Regions from separate parts of the Streptomyces sp. NPDC032745 genome, predicted to be linked through region 3. Evidence: riboswitches for the same ligand, from Rfam matches in the RefSeq annotation. Region 3 holds a riboswitch; each other region holds the start of a gene.

Region 1 (5,243 bases), on a different contig from region 3:
GCCAGGGGTCGTCGGGGGCGGTGACCAGCCCGGCCTCGGCGAGGGCGGCCAGCTCTTGCGCTGCGGTGTGGGCGGGCAGGCCGGGGACGACGACGCCGCGCCAGGGGGTCAGCCGGATGCGGCCCGTGAGGCCGGCCAGCAGGCGCCACTGCGCGGTGGTCAGGCGTCCCAGCGGTGCGAGCACGCTGAGCGCGACGGTCCCGTCGGGTCCGGTGACGGTCCCCGGCTCGGGCGCCCGCCCGTACGGGGACGCGGTGCCGGCCGCGGCCGGTGCGGGCAGCGCCCCGGCCTCGGCGGCGATGCCGACGGCCGCCAGCCGGTCCGTCAACCCGGCTGCGGCCAAGGCGTGTTCGGCGGGCAGTTCGGCGATCCGCCAGGCCCGGGTGCCGGCTGCGCGCGCCGCGTCCAGGAAATACAGGGCGGCGGTCAGCGCGGCCCGCGGCGCGTCGGCCGAGGCGACGAGCACCGCCCGTGCGGGGCGCTGCCCAGCGGGGTCGGATCCGGCGTCCGGGGCGTCGGCGGTGCGTTCGGCCGGTGTGTCGCCCAGCAGCACCAGTGCCCGGTCGGCGCCCCGTGCCAGCACGGTCACGTCCGCGGCCAGCGAGCGAGCGTCGCCGCGGCCGTCGTCGAGGGCGAACAGGAAGCGGCCGGACAGCCCGGCAGCGGGCGCACTCGCGCACAGCAGCCGGTCCAGCTCCGCGACCCAGGGCGCCACGTCGGGCAGTCCGCGCCGGTCGAGGCCGGTGAGCGGCGAGGCGACGATGTTGCGGACCCGCTCGTGGGTGGGCGCGGGCAGCAGGCCGGCGCGGACGAGCACGGCCTGCAGTTCGCCGCCGCAGCTCGCCCCGAGTCCGCGCAGCTGCGCATTGCCGCGGGAGGTGAGGTCGATGTGCCCGTCGCCGAGCCGGTCCGCGGCATCGGCCAGCAGTGCGGCCGCGTCCGCGTCGAGCATCCCGCCGGGTACCCGGACCCGGGCCAGGAACCCGTCGTCCGCAGCATGCAGCCGCAGCGCACCGGGACATGCGTCACCGCGGTCGCGTATGACGGGTTCGTCCCGCGATGCGGCGGAAGGGGGCTGGGGCGGCATGGCGGCGAGCATACCCACGATTCCCCCGCCCCGACCTGTGGCCGTCACCACCCGCCCCCTCGGCGCAGTGATGCCGCGCGGGCGGGCTCGGCGCTCCGCGGAGCGGGGGCGCGCGGCGGGTCGCCGGCGGGGGCGGGTCCGCCGGTCGGGCGCCCGGGCGCGGGCCACCCCCACTCCCGGTCGGGGAGATCGCCACCTAAGATGACCAGCGGCGGAGCCACATGGCCCGCTGGGAGGAAGCCCGGTGCGAATCCGGCGCGGTCCCGCCACTGTGAACCCTGCAGAGCAATCCGCCGGGTGAGTCAGGAACTCCCGCTGTCCTCACTGCCCGGGGCGCGGAAACCCCGAGGAAGGCCTGCCGCCGCATGATCCTGCTGCTGTCGACGTCCGACACCGATCTGCTCAGCGCCCGCGCCGCGGACGGCCCCGTGCCGTACCGGTTCGCGAATCCCTCCCGCCTTCCCCTCGACGACCTGCCCGGGCTGCTCGACGGCGTCGACCTGGTCGTCGTACGCCTCCTCGGCGGTCTGCGCGCCTGGCAGGACGGCCTCGACCTGCTGCTGGCGCCGGACCAGACCCGCCCGGTGGTCGTCCTCACCGGCGAACAGGCCCCGGACGCCCAGCTGATGGAGGCCTCCACGGTCCCGATCGGCATCGCGGCCGAGGCACACGGCTACCTCGCCCACGGCGGCCCCGCCAACCTGGACCAGCTGGCCCGGTTCCTCTCCGACACCGTGCTGCTCACCGGCCACGGCTTCGAGCCGCCCGCCGCCGCACCGACCTGGGGCCCGCTGGAGCGCACACCGGGGACCACCGGGGGTCCGCGGATCGCCGTGCTGTACTACCGCGCCCACCAGATGAGCGGCAACACCGCCTTCGTGCACGCCCTGTGCGATGCGATCGAGGCCCAGGACGCCCAGGCGCTCCCCCTGTACGTGTCCTCCCTGCGCACCCCGGAGCCGGACCTGATCGCCGCGCTGGAGTCGGCGGACGCGGTCGTCACCACCGTCCTCGCGGCCGGCGGCACCAAGCCCGCCACCGCTTCGGCGGGCGGCGACGACGAGTCGTGGGACGCGGGCGCGCTGGCCGCGCTCGGCGTCCCGATCCTGCAGGCCCTGTGCCTGACCGGCTCGCGCAGCGCCTGGGAGGAGAACGACGAGGGCCTGTCCCCCCTCGACGCCGCGACGCAGGTCGCCGTGCCCGAGTTCGACGGCCGCCTGATCACCGTCCCGTTCTCCTTCAAGGAGCTCGACGAGGACGGCCTGCCCGCGTACGTGGCCGACCCCGAGCGCGCCGCCCGCGTCGCCGGCATCGCCGTCCGCCACGCCCGCCTGCGGCACATCGAGCGCCGCGACAAGAGGATCGCGCTCGTCCTCTCCGCGTACCCCACCAAGCACTCCCGCATCGGCAACGCGGTCGGCCTCGACACCCCGGCCAGCGCCGTGGAGCTGCTGCGCACCCTCATCGCGGGCGGCTACGACTTCGGCCCCGTCGAGGAGGTCCCGGGCCTGGTCTCCGGCGACGGCGACGAGCTGATCCGCGCCCTGATCGAGGCCGGCGGCCACGACCAGGACTGGCTGACCGAGGAGCAGCTGGCCCGCAACCCGGTCCGGATCCCGGCCGCCGACTACAAGCGGTGGTTCGCCGAGCTCCCCGCCGAGCTGCGCGAAAGCGTCGAGGAGCACTGGGGCGAGGCCCCGGGCAACATGTTCGTGGACCGCTCGGCCAACCCGGAGGGCGACATCGTCCTCGCGGCGCTGCGCCGCGGCAACCTGCTCATCCTGATCCAGCCGCCGCGCGGCTTCGGCGAGAACCCGATCGCGATCTACCACGACCCGGACCTGCCGCCCTCGCACCACTACCTGGCCGCGTACCGGTGGATCCAGGCCCGCGCCGAGGACGGCGGTTTCGGCGCCGACGCGATGATCCACCTCGGCAAGCACGGCAACCTGGAGTGGCTGCCGGGCAAGAACGCCGGCCTGTCGGCGGCCTGCGCACCCGACGCCGCGCTCGGCGACCTGCCTCTCATCTACCCCTTCCTGGTGAACGACCCGGGCGAGGGCACCCAGGCCAAGCGCCGCGTGCACGCCACCCTGGTCGACCACCTGGTGCCGCCGATGGCGCGCGCGGAGTCGTACGGCGACATCGCGCGCCTGGAGCAGCACCTGGACGAGTACGCGCAGATCTCCGCGATGGACCCGGCCAAGCTGCCGGCCATCCGCGCCCAGATCTGGACCCTGATCCAGGCCGCGAAGCTCCACCACGACCTGGGTCTGGAGGAGCGCCCGGACGACGAGGGCTTCGACGACTTCCTGCTGCACGTCGACGGCTGGCTGTGCGAGGTCAAGGACGCCCAGATCCGCGACGGCCTGCACGTCCTGGGCGGCGCCCCGACCGGCGAGGCCCGGGTCAACCTGGTCCTCGCGATCCTGCGCGCCCGTCAGATCTGGGGCGGCACCACGGCCCTGCCCGGCCTGCGCGAGGCGCTCGGCCTGGACGAGTCCGCAGCCACCCGTACGACCGCCGACGAGGCGGAGGAGGCGGCCCGCGCGCTGGTGCAGGCGATGGAGGACGCGGATTGGGCCCCGGCTGCGGTGGCTTCGGTCGCGGCCGAATACTCGGCGCACTCGCCGGACGTGGCGGCCGTACTGGACTTCGCGGCCCGGGAGGTCGTCCCGCGGCTGGCCGGCACGACCGACGAGATCGCCCACGTGGTGAGCGCCCTGGACGGCTCCTTCGTCCCGGCCGGCCCCTCCGGCTCCCCGCTGCGCGGCCTGGTCAACGTCCTGCCGACCGGCCGCAACTTCTACTCCGTGGACCCGAAGGCCGTCCCCTCCCGCCTCGCGTGGGAGACCGGCCAGGCCCTGGCCGACTCGCTGCTGACCCGCTACCGCACGGACAACGGCGAATGGCCTGCCTCCGTCGGCCTGTCCCTGTGGGGCACGAGCGCGATGCGCACCTCGGGCGACGACGTGGCCGAGGCGCTGGCCCTGCTGGGCATCCGCCCGGTCTGGGACGAGGCCTCGCGCCGGGTGACCGGCCTGGAGCCGATCCCGCTGGCCGAGCTCGGCCGTCCCCGGATCGACGTGACGCTGCGCATCTCGGGCTTCTTCCGGGACGCGTTCCCGCACGTGATCGGCCTGCTCGACGACGCGGTACGGCTGGCGGCGTCCCTGGACGAGCCGGCGTCCGACAACTACGTCCGGGCCCACGCCCAGGCGGACCTGGCCGAGCACGGTGACGAGCGGCGTGCGACGACCCGTATCTTCGGATCGCGCCCGGGCACGTACGGCGCCGGCATCCTCCAGCTGATCGACTCCCGCGACTGGCGTACGGACGCCGACCTCGCGGAGGTCTACACGGTGTGGGGCGGCTACGCGTACGGCCGCGGCCTGGAGGGCCGCCCGGCCCGCGCCGAGATGGAGACCGCGTACAAGCGGATCACGGTGGCCGCGAAGAACACGGACACCCGCGAGCACGACATCGCCGACTCGGACGACTACTTCCAGTACCACGGCGGCATGGTGGCCACGGTCCGCGCCCTGCGCGGCACGGCCCCGGAGGCGTACATCGGCGACTCCACCCGCCCGGAGACGGTCAAGACCCGCACCCTGGTCGAGGAGACGTCCCGCGTCTTCCGCGCCCGCGTGGTCAACCCCAAGTGGATCGAGGCGATGCGCCGCCACGGCTACAAGGGCGCCTTCGAGCTGGCGGCGACCGTGGACTACCTCTTCGGCTACGACGCCACGACGGGCGTGGTCGCGGACTGGATGTACGACAAGCTGACCGAGACGTACGTCCTGGACCCGACGAACCGCGCCTTCCTCGAGGAGGCCAACCCCTGGGCCCTGCACGGCATCGCGGAGCGCCTCCTGGAGGCCGAGTCCCGCGGCATGTGGGAGAAGCCGGACCCGCAGGTCCTCGAAGCGCTGCGCCAGGTGTACCTGGACACCGAGGGCAACCTGGAGGGCGAGGCGGAGTAGTCCGCGCGCACCTCGCCGGTCACGGAGAAGCCGCCCTCCTCGCCCTCCCCTGCCGGGGCGCGGAAGGCGGCTTCCGGCTCTCAGGCCTCCTCAGCCCAGCCGTACGGGCAGGCTGAGCAGGCCGCGGTGGCGGGGGTTGGACTGCCACCGCGCCTCGTGCGCCTCGTGCAGCC
Region 2 (5,243 bases), on a different contig from region 3:
CCACCGCTCCGGCCGTGGCCGAGGCCGCCCCCAAGCCGAACACGAACGCGGCCGTCAAGGTCAACCTCACCGTCCAGGGCCCCAACGGGCTTCTGTTCAAGGGAAAGATCAAGACCAAGGGCCACGACGTCACCACCGCCACCGGCGGCACCCACAAGTGCGACGGCACCAACGGCGGCGCCAACCCGTCCAAGGTCCCCACCCCGACCGCGGCGCTCGACGATGCGGCCCGCCTGAACTACTTCGGCTGGGACGGCACCTGGTACGCGTCCTTCGACGACTACTCCGTCGACACCATCAAGAACGTCAGCGGCGGCGGCTCCGCCTACTGGAGCATCTCCGTCAACGGCACCCCCACCCCCGTCGGCGGCTGCCAGTTCAAGATCAACGCGGGCGACCAGGTCGCTTTCACCTGGACGTCGTTCTAGTCCACCTCGACGGACGTACGCCCGGCATCCACGGTGTATGCACTCCTCCGGACCTTCTAACGGCTGCGCTGACGTCCGCCAGAAGCACGGGAGGGTGCACCCGTCTGCTTTCCGATCACTCGGTGGGCCTGCTCCACTGCGGCTTCCAAGCCGCTGAGCAGGCCCTTGGCCGTCTGGGGAACAGTCGTGGGAGTGTCCGTCGGAACCTTGCCCGTCCGGATCAAGGAACACATCGCCTCCGCCGCCCGGGTCAAGGAGGCGAGCGCTTCGCGGGTCATGCGCAACCGGACCACGTGAGAACCGAACTGACGTCGCGATGCCGCGAGGCTCTCGTACTCCTGGGCTGTCAAGGCGAGCAGCTGCACCCCGTCGACGACCACATGGCGTGGCACTATCTTCGTCATCCTGACCTTCCCGGCGCCATGGGTAAACAGCCCTCTTTCACGCACTCTTCCTATCAATCGAGACACAGCGGTGAGGGTTGGGGCCCAGAGGCCCGCAACCCTCACCGGCATCGGATGGTCAGGCGCCCCAGCGCAGCGCGATGGTGTCGCCCACGTTGATGGCCTTCTCCCGGAGCGCACCGGCGAAGGAGGAGCCGTCGACGCTGACCTTCCAAGTGTTCGAGCCGCTGTTGGCCTTGCCGTTGACACTGGTAATGGTCCCTGTGCCGGAGGACGGGGTCACGGCTGTGACGCAGCCCGAGGGCGTGGCCGCGCTGGTCGCGGCGGCCAGAACATCACCGAGGGTGGTGGTCGTACCCGTCGGAGTGAAGGCCACAGAGCAGACCTTCAGGTTTCCGGTGCCGTCGTCGACCGTCAGTGCCAACTTGGTGGCCGTCCCGGAGGTGAAGGTCGACTGGGCGACCCACTGCGGGGCGCCCGGGGTGACCGGGACCGGCGGGGCGGTGGTGAAACCGCCGCCCGCGACCGCGCGCAGCGCGTCGATCGACGAGTAGGCCGAGGGGGTGGTGTCGGAGGGCTTGTACTTGAAGCCGCCGGCGGGGTTGTACTGGTTGGCGATGAGGAAGTCGATCGGGGTCTTGCCGCTGCCGGTGAGGAAGTCGCCGGTCTGCGGGTTGAATCCGCAGGCGTTGAGGCCCGCGACGCCCCAGCCGTTGGAGCTGGTGTTGACCCCGTACAGGGAGTTGAACGCGCCGGTGCCCGAGACGAGGGTGCTCTTGAGGAAGTTCTTCGCCTGGACGACGTCCGTGTCGGTGTTCGGGACCCCTGAGACGCACAGCGCGGCCATGGCGGCGCCCGTCATGTCGACGTCGCTCGCGGAGTTCAGGACGGTGGAGTTGCCCTCGGCCTTGCTGAAGGTCCAGCCGCCGTCCACGTGCTGGTTGGCGCGGATGCGGGTGACCATGGAGTCGGTCAGCGCCTGCGGGACACGGTTGGCGCCACCCTGGGTCTTGGCGCCGCCCAGCGAAAGGGCCGCGAAAACGGTGCCGTTGAAGTTCCCCGACGGGCCGAAGTAGCCCGCCTCGGCCGTCTGCCAGTAGGAGTAGATGTTCGCGATGAGGTTGCGGGAGGCGGAGACGCGGGCCGGGTCGATGCCCGCGGCGTAGGCGTTCAGGGTGCCGCGCTCGTAGTCGGTGACGACCGGGGAGGCCTGGGGCCAGGCCGCCGTCGACAGCAGGTTGCGGTAGACGGTCCGGGCGTTCTTGGTCGTGTCGCCGCCGGGGTAGACGTCGACGACGGCCGTGCCGGCAGCTGCGAAGGTGCTGAAGGCCCACTCGTTGGACAGCCCGGAGCCGGCATACGAACCATCCGCGGCCTGAAGGGACTTGAGATACGCCACACCGTTGGTCTTGGACGTGGCGATCTGCGCGGGCGACGAGGTGGCGAAGGCCGGCAGTGCGGTGAGGACGAGGGCGCCGAGCGCTGCGGGCACCGCGAGCGTGAGGCGGCGGGGGGTACGGGTACGGGACATGGCCTGCTCCTGGAATGAGGGACGCCGGCCTGACCGAGGCTCGTGCGGGCGGGCAGCCCGGAGCGCGGTGGCGGCCGTCCGAACGCGTGGTACGGCTTGTGAATTGCCTCGCCGCACGGGCATTCGGGCTCGGGAGCGGCCCCCTGCCGTCCCACACCGCTGCGCGTCAGCCCCGGATTCGCACCAGGTTCCCCCATGTGGCAGCCCAGGACGCTACCCGAGCGATCAAAGGTCCGCCAGCCGCCGACGCGGCCGGCGGTCGTGCGGGACTGGAGCCAGTGCCGCGTGAGACGCAGGCCACCTTGACGCTGTCTTTATCCACGTGTTCCACTCCGACTGATAAGCACTCAGCTCCAGGGGAAGCCGGTCGAAATCCGGCGCTGACCCGCAACCGTAGGCCCGGGACCGCCCGGGCGAGTCGGAATGCCTGGAGCCAGGTTTTGCAGCGAGAAGCGCCGTCGCGGACTACGGCGTGGTTCGAACGGCTCTCCCGTCACCTCACGCCTTCGAGAGCCCTTTTGCCACGCACAGGTCCGCCCGGCCGACACGAGGGGCCGTGGTGGGGACCGCAGAGCAATCACAGCAACGCATGCGCAGCAAGGGACTGCTGTCGCTCATATCGGCGGCACTCCTGACGTTCGCCGCGAGTGTGGCCTTCGTGGGTGGAGTCGCCCCCGCCTCGGCCGATCCGATCGAGCAGTGCACCGCCACCACGGGCGCCATCGTCGCGGTCGACTTCGGTCCGTTCGGCGGGAAGGTCGAGCGCGGCTGCGACACCACGCCCACCACCGGTTACGAACTGCTGCACACCGGCGGCTTCACCACGGAGGGCACCGTCCACGACGGTGACGGGTTCATCTGCCGCATCGGCAAGGGCACCGGGACGCAGTACCCCACGCCGGAGAAGGAGGAGTGCGTCCTCACCCCGCAGGCCACGGCCTACTGGTCGTACTGGATCGCCTCCCCCGGTCAGAAGAACTGGACCTACAGCCCGCTCGGCGCGATGGCGCGTACGCCGAAGGCCGGCGACGTCGACGCCTGGGTGTTCGGCGGCACGGACGTCGGCGGCACCTCCGGCAAGCCCTCGTTCTCCCCCGACGACGTGCGGGCCGGAGGCGGGACCACGCCCGACCCGACCGTTCCCACGGCTCCGCCCACCGTGCCGGCAGGCAAGGTCGACGCGCCCGCCGCGATCCGCTGGATCACCGGGAAGCTCACGGACGGAGAGCGCGTCGTCGACGACGGGGCGACCGCCCCGAACCACTTCCTCACCACCGAGGCGGTCTTCGCCCTGGTGTCCGCCGACCCGAAGAGTCCGGCGGCGAAGAAGGCGGCCGACTTCCTGGCCACGCCCGCGCAGACCGACGCGTACGCCTACCCGGCCGGCAAGGACGGCATCCCGGACGCCACCGCAGCCGCCCGACTCGCGCTCGTCGCCGAGTCCACGGGCAAGGACCCGCACGCCTTCGGCGGGCACGACCTGCTCGGCGATCTCTTGAAGTACGTCTGCCCCCGGGACGCGGGCGACGGCGACCCGGTCGACGGCTGCCTCACCAAGGGCGACTTCCGCACCACCGGCCAGTCCGACGCCCAGGCCATGGCCGTCATCGCCCTGCTGAACGGCGGCGTCACCCCGCCCGCCGACGCCGTGAACCGGCTGACCGGCCTCCAGTGCGAGGACGGCGGCTTCACCGGCATCCTCATCCGCACCGGTGGCTGGTGCGACAGCGACGCCAACTCCACGGGCCTGATCACGCTGGCCCTCAAGCGGGCCGGCGGCCACGAAGCCGTCGTCCAGAAGGCCCGCGGCTACCTCAAGAAATCCCAACTGGTGACCGGCGCCTGGCCCTCCGCCTCCTACATGACCACCGGCAGCCCCGCCTCCACCGCCTGGGCCGCCCAAGCCCTGCGCGCCCTCGGCGACGACGCATTCGCCGATGCCGGTCTCTCCTGGCTCTCCCGCCACCAGTTCCCCGCGGGCGGCTTCGGCTTCGAGGAGGACGACACCGAATCGCGTCTCTTCGCCACCGCCCCCGTCGCCGTCGCCACCGCCAAGAGCGACCTCGTCGCGCTGACCACCAAGAAGAGCGATCCTCCGACCACGCCCCCGGCCGGTGACGGCCCCGACCTGAAGAAGGCGGTGGCCTACCTCACCGCCCCCAAGCAGCTGATCCAGGGCCGCTACTACGAGAGCAGCCCCGGCTTCGCCGACTACGGGATGACCATCGACGGCGCCTACGCGCTGGCGGCGACCGGAGGCGACGACGCCACCCTGCGCAACATCGTCGACTTCCTCGACAAGGGCGGCAAGGACGGCAAGGGCCGCACCATCGACGACTACACCCTCATCGGCACCAAGTACGCCGGCGGCGGCTCCATCGGAAAGACGGCCCTGCTCGCCGAGGCGGTCGGCCGCGACCCGCGTGCCTTCGGCGGCCACGACCTGATCGCGGCCCTCGCCAAGGGCACCTGCACCGCGAAGACGGACACCCCCCGACAGTGTGCGGCCAAGGGCAACTACACGTACGCCACCTCGGTCTTCTCCCAGTCCCTCGGCGTCATCGCCCAGCTCCGCGCCGGCGAGAGCGCTGCGGCAACCGAACCGATGGCCTACCTCAAGAGCCTCCAGGAATCCTCGGGCGCCTGGCCCAGCCTGATCGGCGAGAAGAGCGCGCCCGAGGTCGACTCCACCGCCATGGCCGCCATGGCCGTCGACCTGCTCCCCGACGCCGACTCCCAGACCGCTGTCTCCAAGGCGATCGCCTGGCTGGTGGCCCAGCAGAAGGAGGACGGCGGATTCCCGGGCGCCTCCGGCAACTCCGTCAACTCCGCCGCCCTCGCGATCCAGGGCATGTCCCTGGAGGGCACCAAGTACGCGGA
Region 3 (5,243 bases):
GGAGTTGATGTGCTTGTAGAGCGTCAGCACCAGGTTGTTCGAGACGATCGAGTCGCCCGTCGCGAAGAACGCGACGAGGCGGCCGATCATGTGCTGCTCGGCGGGCGTCAGCTTCGCGAGGTCGGCGACGTCCGAGTGGAGGTCGACCTCCTCGACGGTCCAGGTGTTCTTGATCGCGTCCCGGTAGCGCTCGTAGAAGTCCGGGTAGCGCATGGGGCGGAGCGTGAGCTCGAAGCCCGGGTCCAGGAGGTTCTTGTCGGTCGAGCTCATTACTGGCAGGCCTCGCAGGACTCGGGGTTCTCAAGGGAGCAGGCCAGCGCCTCGGCATCGGCGACCGCCTGGGGCAGTGCGACGGGGGTGGCCGCCTGCGCGGCGCGGGCGATCTTCGTCGCCGGGCGCGAGCGCAGGTAGTACGTGGTCTTCAGACCCTGCTTCCAGGCGTACGCGTACATCGAGGACAGCTTCCCGATGGTGGGCGTCTCCAGGAACAGGTTCAGCGACTGCGACTGGTCGAGGTACGGCGTACGGGCCGCCGCCATGTCGATCAGGCCGCGCTGCGGGATCTCCCACGCCGTGCGGTACAGCTCGCGCACCTCGGCCGGGATCCAGCCGAAGCCCTGGACCGAGCCACTGGAGTCGCGCAGGGCCTCGCGGGTCTGGGCGTCCCACACGCCGAGCTTCTTCAGCTCCTCCACCAGGTAGCCGTTGACCTGGAGGAACTCGCCGCTCAGCGTCTCGCGCTTGAAGAGGTTCGAGACCTGCGGCTCGATGCACTCGTACACGCCGGCGATCGAGGCGATCGTCGCCGTCGGGGCGATGGCGAGGAGCAGCGAGTTGCGCATGCCGGTCTCGGCGACGCGGGCGCGCAGTGCGTCCCAGCGCTCGGGCCAGGCGCGCTCGGTGTCGTAGTGGTCCGGGTGCAGGACACCGCGGGCCGTACGGGTCTCCGACCAGGCCGGGAGCGCGCCGTGGCGCTCGGCCAGGTCGCAGGAGGCCTCGTACGCCGCGAGCATGATGCGCTCGGCGATCTTGGTGGAGAGGGCCTTCGCCTCGGCGGAGTCGAAGGGCAGGCGCAGCTTGAAGAAGACGTCCTGCAGGCCCATCGCGCCCAGGCCGACCGGGCGCCAGCGGGAGTTGGAGCGCTCGGCCTGCTCGGTCGGGTAGAAGTTGATGTCCACGACGCGGTCGAGGAAGGTCACGGCGGTGCGGACGGTCTCGTCCAGCCGCTCCCAGTCCATCTCACCCGTCTCGGTGAGGACGAACGCGCCCAGGTTGACCGAGCCCAGGTTGCAGACGGCGGTCTCGCCGTCGTTGGTGACCTCGAGGATCTCGGTGCACAGGTTGGAGGAGTGCACGACCCGGCCCGGCTCGGCGGTCTGGTTCGCCGTGCGGTTGGAGGCGTCCTTGAAGGTCATCCAGCCCTGGCCGGTCTGCGCGAGGGTGCGCATCATCCGGCCGTACAGGTCGCGGGCGGGCATGGACTTGCGGGCCAGGCCGTCCGCCTCGGCCTTGCGGTACGCGGCGTCGAACTCGTCGCCCCACAGGTCGACCAGCTCCGGCACGTCGGCCGGGGAGAACAGCGACCAGTCGGCGTCCGCGTTCACGCGGCGCATGAACTCGTCCGGGACCCAGTGCGCCAGGTTCAGGTTGTGCGTACGGCGCTGGTCCTCACCGGTGTTGTCGCGGAGCTCCAGGAACTCCTCGATGTCCGCGTGCCAGGTCTCCAGGTAGACGGCGGCGGCACCCTTGCGGCGGCCGCCCTGGTTCACGGCGGCGACGGAGGCGTCGAGGGTCTTCAGGAACGGCACGATGCCGTTGGAGTGGCCGTTCGTACCGCGGATCAGCGAACCGCGGGCGCGGATGCGGGAGTACGAGAGGCCGATGCCGCCGGCGTGCTTCGACAGGCGCGCGACCTGGTGGTAGCGGTCGTAGATCGAGTCGAGCTCGTCCAGCGGGGAGTCCAGCAGGTAGCAGGAGGACATCTGCGGGTGCCGGGTGCCGGAGTTGAAGAGCGTGGGGGAGGACGGCAGGTAGTCGAGGCGGCTCATCAGCCGGTAGAGGGAGGCCACTTCCTCGACGGCCTGGACGCTCTCGTTCTCGGCGAGGCCGCAGGCCACGCGCAGCATGAAGTGCTGCGGGGTCTCGACGACCTGGCGGGTGATCGGGTGGCGCAGCAGGTAGCGGCTGTGCAGGGTGCGCAGGCCGAAGAAGCCGAAGCGGTCGTCGGCGCCCTCGGCGAGGGTGTGCTCGACCAGCGCGTCCAGGCGGCTCGCGTGCAGCGCCACGAACTCGGCGGTGCGGTCCGCGATCAGGCCCTCGCGGTGGCCGACCGCGACGGAGGCGGAGAAGGAGGTGGCCCCCTGGCCGGCGGCTTCCTCGGCGACCGCCAGCGTCAGCAGCCGGGCGGCGAGCCGGGAGTACGCCGGGTCCTCGGAGATGAGACCGGCGGCGGCCTCCGTGGCCAGCCCGCGCAGCTCGGCCTCGTCGGCGGCGGCGCTGCGCCCGCGGAGCGCGGCGGCGGCGATCCGGCCCGGGTCGGTGTCGGGGAGGTCGGCCGTCAGCTCGGTGAGGGTACGCAGCAGTGCGGCCCCAGGTCCCCCGGTCTCGATTCCGGTGTCGGACGGGTCGGACTCGGCGCGCGGTGCGGAAGGCGCGATGGTCACGGGGGGAGCTCTCCCTCGCTCGGCTCCGGGACACCTGCGGGGCGGGCGCGAGCGGGCGCGCGCGGGCATGACGGGGCAGCACCGCGCGGCGTCCACCGGCCCAACCGCGGGGCCCGGACGTGTCGGCACCCGGTTCGGTCGAGCCGGGCGCACTGTCGGCAGGTCCTCGGACTTGCGGTGACACCAATGGGTGTACTTCATACCGTTGCGGGACAGTTCCGGATTCGCACCGGATTCCCCTGCGACGACAGCGAGCATGAGCATACATGTGGGGGCCGCTTCCTGTGCGACCCCCTAGATGTTGTGTCGGCGTGGCTACAGTTCGAGACCGTACGTGAGCAGAGTGAGGCCGGGGACGGGCTCCCAGTCCCGTTCGGGCGTACGGACGAAGCCGAGCCGTTCGTAGATCCGATGGGCGCCGACCATGTCGTCCGTGGTGGACAGGACGAGGCGCCGTACGCCCTCGATGGCCCTCGCCCGCTCCATGCAGGCCCGTACGAGCGCCTCCCCGGCGCCCCGCCCGCGGCCCGCCCGGGCGACGGCCAGCATCCGGAACTCGGCCTCGCCGGCTCGGGCGATGTCGCACAGCGGGCTCCCGGGCGCGGCGAAGGCCACACCGCCGAGGAGCTGCCCGTCGCTCGCGGCGGCGACGAGTACCACCCCGTCGCGCGCCCGCCCGGCCACGTCCCGCAGCCGCGCGAGGTACGGGTCTTCCTCGCCGAAGGTGAGCAGCCCGTCCCCGAGGTAGGCCTGCGCGGTGATCTCCCCGAGCGTCCCGTACTCCGCCGCCAGCGCTTCCCTGATCACGATGTCCATGCGGTCGAGTGTGCCGGACGGGTGTCGGTGCCCGGCGCTATCGTCGGAGACAGCACCGTCGAGGAAGGCGAGCGAGGCATGACCGTGATGACAGACCGGCCCCAGATGCTGACCGAAGAGTTCGAGACCGTGGCGCGGATGGCCGCCAGAGAGGTCGAGGGGCTGCGGTTCGAGTTCATCAACGGGAAGCTGGGGGTCAAGGCAGTGCCGGACGGGGACCACGGGACGATCATCGTGTGGTTGTCCCGTATGTGCATGCAGTCGCGGCCGGACCTGTGGTTCTACGCTGAGCAGGGGATCAAGGTCCAGCGGTATCGCAATGGCCGTGCTCGGCCCGATGGCGTCTTGGTGTTGACCGCCTCTCTCGCAGGACACGGGGAATGGGCCGAGCCCGACCCCGTGCTGATGGTCGTGGAGGTCACGTCGTACGACACTGACACGGACGCCCGCGACCGACACGAGAAGCCCCGTGGTTACGCGGAGACCGGCATTCCGGTGTACCTGCTGATCGACCGGGATACCTGCGAGGTCACCGTCCACAGTGAGCCGGACGGCAGCCGTTACGAGAGCGTCCGCACTGTCCCCTTCGGCAAGGACGTCGAACTTCCCGAACCCGTCGGCATCACCCTGCCCACCGAGCCCCTCAAGGAGTGGGTGCACTGAACGCGCCGAAGGCCCCGCCGGTGTCCCGGGCGGGGCCGTTCGGCTACAGGGGCTCAGCAGCAGCGGAAGCCCTCGCGGGGATCCGCCTCGCGCGAGTCCGTGCGGGCGCGTTCGAAGGCGCGGCGGGTCATGACCTCCGCGTCCGGGTCGTGCGTACGGGCGTGGGCCACGTAGCGGTCGTACGCCGCCTCGCCCGAGAACTCCCGTACGAAGTACCGCGCCTTCGCCAGCGCCGCGCGGACCCCGCTCACGCCACCGGCTCCTTCACGCGGCCGCCGCCCGAGTCCAGGCCGGCGGCGGCGAGCTCCGCCCGCTCCCCGGGCGTCGCGATGAGCCCGGCCGGGGCGATGATCTTCGACTCGGTCCACGGGACCTCGGACAGCCGGACCGTCTCCGGGGCGGCGATCGCCTTGAAGCAGGTCCGCGCCGCGTCCAGCAGCACGATGATGATCAGGATGGCGAACAGCGCCGACAGCGCGCCGTCCACCGTGGCGTTGGTGACCACGGTGTGCATCTCGTCCATGTTCTTGGCGGGCGGCAGCACCTTCCCGGCGTCGATGCCGGTCTGGTACTTGTCGCGCTGCGCGAAGAAGCCGACCTTCACGTCGTCGGAGAACACCTTCTGGTAGCTCGCGGTGAGCGTGACGGCCACGTCCCAGGCCAGCGGGACGCCGGTCACCCACGCCCACTTGAGCCGCCCGGACTTGACGAGCAGCGTGGTACAGACGGCCAGGGCCACCGCCGCGAGCAGCTGGTTCGCGATCCCGAACAGCGGGAACAGCTGGTTGATGCCGCCCAGCGGGTCCTTGATGCCGACCCACAGGAAGTAGCCCCAGCCGCCGACGACGAGCGCGCTCGCCAGCCACACGCCCGGCTTCCAGCTGATGTCCTTGAAGGACTTGTGCACGTTGCCGAGGGTGTCCTGGAGCATGAACCGGCCGACGCGGGTGCCCGCGTCGAGGGTCGTCAGGATGAACAGCGCCTCGAACATGATCGCGAAGTGGTACCAGAACGCCTTCATCCCGGCGCCGCCGACCACGGACGAGAAGATTTCCGACATTCCGAGTGCGAAGGTCGGCGCGCCGCCCGTACGGGACAGCA
Region 4 (5,243 bases), 250 kb from region 3:
GAGCTGCTGCGGCAGACGGTTCGGCGGGGGGAGGTGTGCGTGGTGGCCGGGGCGGCCGGGGTCGGGAAGACCGCGCTCGCGCTGCGGGTGGCGCACGGCGTGCGCGCGGAGTTCCCCGACGGGCAGCTGTACGTGGACCTTCGCGGCGCCGACCCGGCGGCCGCCGCCGAACCGGCCGAGGTCCTCGCGGGGTTCCTGCGCGGCCTCGGCGTCGACGGGCCTGCCGTGCCCGCCGACCCGGGCGAGCGCGGGGCCCTCTACCGGAGCCTGGTCGCCGGCCGGCGGATCCTCGTGGTCCTGGACAACGCGGCGACCGGGGCCCAGGTCCGGGCCCTGCTGCCGGGGGCCGGCGCCGGCTGCGCCGTGCTCGTCACCAGCCGCCGGCGGCTCACCGCGCCGAGGGACCGGACGACCGTCCTCGCGCTCCCGCTGCTGGACGAGGCGAGCGCCCTGGCGCTGCTCGGCCGGATCGCCGGGGCCGGGCGGGTCGCGGCCGAGGCCGGGGCGGCCCGGGAGCTGGTGCGGCTGTGCGGGCGGCTGCCGCTCGCGCTGCGGATCGTGGGCGCCGAGCTGGCCGCGCTCCCCCACCGGGAACTGGCCGGCCTCGCAGCGCGTCTGGAGGACGAGCGGGCCCGGCTCGACGTACTCGACGGGGTGCGGGCAGGGCTGCGGCTCAGCTACCGCGCGCTGCCCGGTGACGCCCGCACCCTGCTGCGCGGGCTGGCGCTGCTGGACGCCCCCGACTGCGCGGCCTGGACGGCCGCGGCCGTCCTGGACTCCCCCCTGGACACCGCCGAGCAGGCCCTCGACGCGCTCACCGCCGCGCACCTGCTGGAGGTCGCCGGACGCGACGAGGCGGGCGGGCTGCGCTACCGCATGCACGACCTCGTCCGCGCGTTCGGCCGGGAGCTCGCCGGTCCGGCCGCCCGGGCGGAGCCGGTGCTGCGCCGCGTACTGGCCTGCTGGGTGGCGCTCGTACGGGAGGGCCGCAAGGCCCACCAGGGCCTGGACTACCCCGGGCTCGGCGGGCCGACGGCCGCCCGGGTCCCCGATCCGGCGCTGCTCGCCGGGCCGCGGGCCGACCCGGTGCGGTGGCTGGGGGCCGAGCGGGACGCGCTGGTGGCGACCGTACGGCAGGCCGCGCGCGTGGATCCGCACGCCTGCCGGGAGCTCGCGGCGGCCGGGGAGTACGTGTTCGACCTGCGCAGCGACCTGGCCGGCTGGCAGGCGGTCCAGGAGGCGGGGCTCGCGGCGGCCAGGGCCGCGGGCGACCGCCCCGGCGAGGCGGTGATGCTGGTCGGTCTCGGGCGGCTGCGGGCCTGCCGGGTGGGGGTCGCCCCGCCGGAGTCAGGGGGAGGGTGGGGACCGGCCCGGGCCATGCTGGAGGCCGGCGAGGCGCTGTTCCGGGAGCTCGGGGACGCGCACGGGGCGGCGTACGCGGGCTGGGTGCTCTCGTACCTGGACCGGGTCCAGGGCCGCAACGACGAGGCGCTGCGCCGCTGCCGCCGCGGGGTGGCCGTCTTCGAGGCGGCCGGCGACCGCTACGGCCAGGCTCATTCCCTGCGCGGCATCGGCCAGGTGCTCCTCGCGCGCGGCGAGACCGGGCGCGCCCTGGAGCTGCTGCAGGAGGCCCTGGCCGTGGCGGAGCTCGGTGGCGCGGCCTGGCCCCGGATGTGCATGCTGCGCTGGGTCGCGGACGCCCAGCGGATGCTGGGCCGGCCGGCCGAGGCGGAGGCCGGTTTCCGGGAGATCCTCGCCTTCACGGTCGGCTCCGGGGACCTGGCCGGGCAGAGCGCGGCGCGGATCGGGCTGGGCCGGATCGCCCTGGAGCGCGGGGACACGGCGCAGGCGCTGCGCCAGCTGCGGGCGGCGGACGAGCTGGGCCGCCGCTCGGGGCAGAGCCTGGTGCGGGCCCTGGCGGTGCCGCCGCTGGCCCGGGCGCTGCTGGCGTCGGGGGATGCGGCGGCGGCCCGCGGCCTGCTGGAGGAGGCCCTCGCCGGCTGTCGCCGGATGAACGCCCGGCCGCTGCTGGCGCAGTTGGAGTCCGCGCTGGCCGACGTACCGGCGTAACGGACCACCGGTGCACGGCGGCGCCACCGGGCCGCAGCCGTTCGGGCCGCCCGTCCGGGCCGCGCCCCTTCGGGCCGGGTTGGTACCGGTCCGTCCGTCCGACTAGGGTCAGCGGGCCTTGGTGTACGGGAAACCGGTGGGAAACCGGTGCGGCCCTCGCCACTGTGAACGGGAAGTCCGGCTCCACTCCTTCGGGAAGCCACTGGGCGGCGCGGGAGGATCCGCATCGCCCGGGAAGGCGGAGTCAGGGCATCAGCACCCGTGAGCCAGGAGACCGGCCGGGGCGCGTTGTCCATCCACGAGGTGCTGGAGAGGTCTCCCCACTCATGCATATAGCCGAGGGGTTCCTGCCCCCTTTGCACGCGGTCGCCTGGGGCGCCGCGTCCGCTCCCTTCGTCGTCCACGGTGTCCGCGCCCTCACCCGCGAGGTGAAGGCCAACCCGGAGAGCACGCTGCTGCTCGGGGCGTCCGGAGCGTTCACTTTCGTCCTGTCCGCGCTGAAGATCCCGTCGGTGACGGGCAGTTGCTCGCACCCCACCGGTACCGGGCTCGGCGCGATCCTGTTCCGGCCGCCGATCATGGCGGTGCTCGGCACGATCACCCTGCTGTTCCAGGCGCTGCTGCTGGCGCACGGCGGACTGACCACCCTCGGCGCGAACGTCTTCTCGATGGCGATCGCCGGGCCCTGGGCGGGTTACGGGGTCTACCTGCTGCTGAAGCGCTTCGACGTCCCGCTGATGGTGACCGTCTTCTTCGGCGCCTTCTTCGCCGACCTGGTCACCTACTGCGTGACCTCCGTTCAGCTGGCGCTGGCCTTCCCGGACCCGGGCAGCGGGTTCCCTGGGGCGCTGGCGAAGTTCGGGGGCATCTTCGCGGTCACCCAGATCCCGCTCGCGGTGAGCGAGGGCCTGCTGACGGTGCTCGTGATGCGGCTGCTGATGCAGTCGAGCAAGTCGGACCTGGTCCGGCTGGGCGTCGCGAAGCTGACCGGCGGCAGCGAGCGGAAGGCGACGGCGGTCTGATGGCGATGAACCGGAACGCGAAGATCAACGGCCTGCTGCTGCTCCTGGTGGCGGCGCTGGCCGTACTGCCGCTCGCGCTGGGGCTGGGCGAGGGCAAGGAGGAGCCGTTCACGGGCGCCGATGCGCAGGCGGAGGCGGCGATCACCGAGCTGAAGCCGGACTACGAGCCGTGGTTCTCGCCGCTGTACGAACCCCCCTCCGGGGAGGTGGAGTCGGCGCTGTTCGCCCTCCAGGCGGCGCTCGGCGCGGGCGTGCTCGCGTACTACTTCGGCGTCCGCAAGGGCCGTCGGCAGGGCGCGGCCGCGGCGGCCGCCACGGCGTCGGACACCGCTGACGCCCCGTCGGACACCACCGCCACGGGGTCGTAGCCGGTGCTGCCGATCGACGTGGCCGCGCACAGCAGCCGCTGGCGCGGCCGCCATCCGCTCGAAAAGGCCCTGCTGGGGCTGGGGCTGACGGTCACCGCCGTATGCCTGCCGCCCTGGCCCGGCGGGCCGCTGGTCGCCGCGGCGACGCTGGCCGTGCTGCTCGGCCCGGCCGGTGTGGCCGGGCGCCAGCTGTGGCGGGCCTTCCGGATCCCGCTGGGCTTCTGCGTCACCGGCGCGCTGCCGCTGCTGGTCGCCGTCGGCGGGCCGGCCGGGCTCGTCTCGCTCGCGCCCGACGGACCCCGGCATGCCGCGGAGCTGCTGCTGCGGACCTCGGCGGCCTCCCTCGGGGTGCTGCTGTTCGCCTTCACGACGCCCGTCTCGGACGTCCTGCCCCGGCTGGTCCGGGCCGGGGTCCCGGCGCCGGTGGTGGACGTGGCCCTGGTCATGTACCGCATCGGCTTCCTGCTGCTGGACTCGATGGCCCAGGTCCGGCGCGCCCAGGCGGCCCGCCTGGGGCAGTCGGGCCGGGCCGCGGTGTGGCGTTCGCTGGCCGGGCTCGCCGCGACCTCGTTCGTGCGGGCCTTCGACCGCGCGGCGCGGCTCCAGGTGGGCCTGGCCGGGCGCGGCTACGACGGCGCCCTGCGGGTCCTCGTACCCGAGGCGGCCCTGTCGTGGCGCTTCCTGGCGGCGTCGGGGGCCCTCCTGGCGGCCCTGATCACCCTGACTCTCACCCTGAAGGGGACGTACCTTTGAACCCGTTGGTGGAACTGGCCGGAGCCGGCTACGCGTACGAGGACGGCCCGGCGGTCCTGTCCGACGTGGACTTCGCCATCGCGGAGGGCCGGGCGCTGGTCCTGCTGGGCCGCAACGGCAGCGGCAAGACCACGCTGATGCGGCTGCTGAGCGGGGGCCTGCGGCCCGGCTCGGGGGCGCTGCGCCTGGACGGGACGGCGGTGTCGTACGACCGGGCGGGCCTGGTCCGGCTGCGTACGTCGGTGCAGCTGGTGGTCCAGGACCCGGATGACCAGCTGTTCGCCGCGTCGGTGGAACAGGACGTGTCCTTCGGCCCGATGAACATGGGGCTGGCGGTGGACGAGGTCCGGGCCCGGGTGGAGTCCGCACTCGCCGCGCTGGACATCACGGCGCTGCGGGACCGCCCGACGCACCTGCTCTCGTACGGGCAGCGCAAGCGCGCGGCGATCGCGGGCGCGGTGGCGATGGCTCCGCGCGTACTGATCCTGGACGAGCCGACGGCCGGGCTGGACCCGGACGGACAGGAGCGGCTGCTGGACGTCCTGGCGGGCCTGCGCGCGGCCGGCACCACGGTGGTCATGGCCACGCACGACGTCGACCTGGCGGTCCGCTGGGCCGACGACGCGGCGGTGCTGACCCCGTCGGGCATCCGCGTCGGCCCGGCGCAGGCCCTCCTGTCGGACCCGGAGCTCCTGGCCTCGGCAGGCCTCCGCCAGGCCTGGTCCCCGGCGGTGACGTCCTTCCTCCGCGCCCGCAACCTCCTGCCCCCGCACACCCCGGGCCCCAAAACCCCGGAAGCCCTGGCCACTTGGGCCTAGCCCGCTCTGCGGTGGATCTCGTCTCGCGGGCGCGGCCGGGGGCGCAGTCCCCGGCCTCCCGCAAATCCCTAGGATGACCGCATGTCGCTGCCGCACGCCATCCTGACCGCCCTGCTGGAGAAGCCCTCGTCGGGGCTGGAGCTGACCCGGCGGTTCGACAGGTCGATCGGGTACTTCTGGTCCGCGACGCACCAGCAGATCTACCGCGAGCT

The links. A riboswitch is a leader RNA that binds a small molecule or an ion and turns the genes downstream of it on or off. The one in region 3 is predicted to bind cobalamin.
Region 1: it holds a riboswitch for cobalamin, as region 3 does, so the genes downstream of both, cobN (cobaltochelatase subunit CobN) here and ACZ5WG_RS02085 (ribonucleoside-diphosphate reductase subunit alpha) in region 3, are expected to answer to the same signal.
Region 2: it holds a riboswitch for cobalamin, as region 3 does, so the genes downstream of both, ACZ5WG_RS23990 (prenyltransferase/squalene oxidase repeat-containing protein) here and ACZ5WG_RS02085 (ribonucleoside-diphosphate reductase subunit alpha) in region 3, are expected to answer to the same signal.
Region 4: it holds a riboswitch for cobalamin, as region 3 does, so the genes downstream of both, ACZ5WG_RS03165 (energy-coupling factor ABC transporter permease) here and ACZ5WG_RS02085 (ribonucleoside-diphosphate reductase subunit alpha) in region 3, are expected to answer to the same signal.

The regions. Positions count from the first base shown of each region.
Region 1 covers NZ_JBVING010000019.1:45,316-50,558, reverse strand. Annotated here, with positions in the region: gene cobG (precorrin-3B synthase) at 1-1,087, opposite strand, end outside; cobalamin riboswitch at 1,281-1,419, shown strand; gene cobN (cobaltochelatase subunit CobN) at 1,453-5,070, shown strand; gene ACZ5WG_RS35675 (cytochrome P450 family protein) at 5,161-5,243, opposite strand, start outside.
Region 2 covers NZ_JBVING010000009.1:174,198-179,440, reverse strand. Annotated here, with positions in the region: gene ACZ5WG_RS23995 (DUF4430 domain-containing protein) at 1-428, shown strand, start outside; gene ACZ5WG_RS23990 (prenyltransferase/squalene oxidase repeat-containing protein) at 951-2,363, opposite strand; cobalamin riboswitch at 2,461-2,594, opposite strand; gene ACZ5WG_RS23985 (prenyltransferase/squalene oxidase repeat-containing protein) at 2,953-5,243, shown strand, end outside.
Region 3 covers NZ_JBVING010000001.1:467,809-473,051, forward strand. Annotated here, with positions in the region: gene ACZ5WG_RS02080 (ribonucleotide-diphosphate reductase subunit beta) at 1-270, opposite strand, end outside; gene ACZ5WG_RS02085 (ribonucleoside-diphosphate reductase subunit alpha) at 270-2,663, opposite strand; cobalamin riboswitch at 2,804-2,927, opposite strand; gene ACZ5WG_RS02090 (GNAT family N-acetyltransferase) at 2,979-3,479, opposite strand; gene ACZ5WG_RS02095 (Uma2 family endonuclease) at 3,558-4,142, shown strand; gene ACZ5WG_RS02100 (YbdD/YjiX family protein) at 4,196-4,393, opposite strand; gene ACZ5WG_RS02105 (carbon starvation CstA family protein) at 4,390-5,243, opposite strand, start outside.
Region 4 covers NZ_JBVING010000001.1:713,528-718,770, reverse strand. Annotated here, with positions in the region: gene ACZ5WG_RS03170 (AfsR/SARP family transcriptional regulator) at 1-2,070, shown strand, start outside; cobalamin riboswitch at 2,173-2,367, shown strand; gene ACZ5WG_RS03165 (energy-coupling factor ABC transporter permease) at 2,397-3,092, shown strand; gene ACZ5WG_RS03160 (energy-coupling factor ABC transporter substrate-binding protein) at 3,092-3,460, shown strand; gene cbiQ (cobalt ECF transporter T component CbiQ) at 3,464-4,213, shown strand; gene ACZ5WG_RS03150 (ATP-binding cassette domain-containing protein) at 4,210-5,031, shown strand; gene ACZ5WG_RS03145 (PadR family transcriptional regulator) at 5,113-5,243, shown strand, end outside.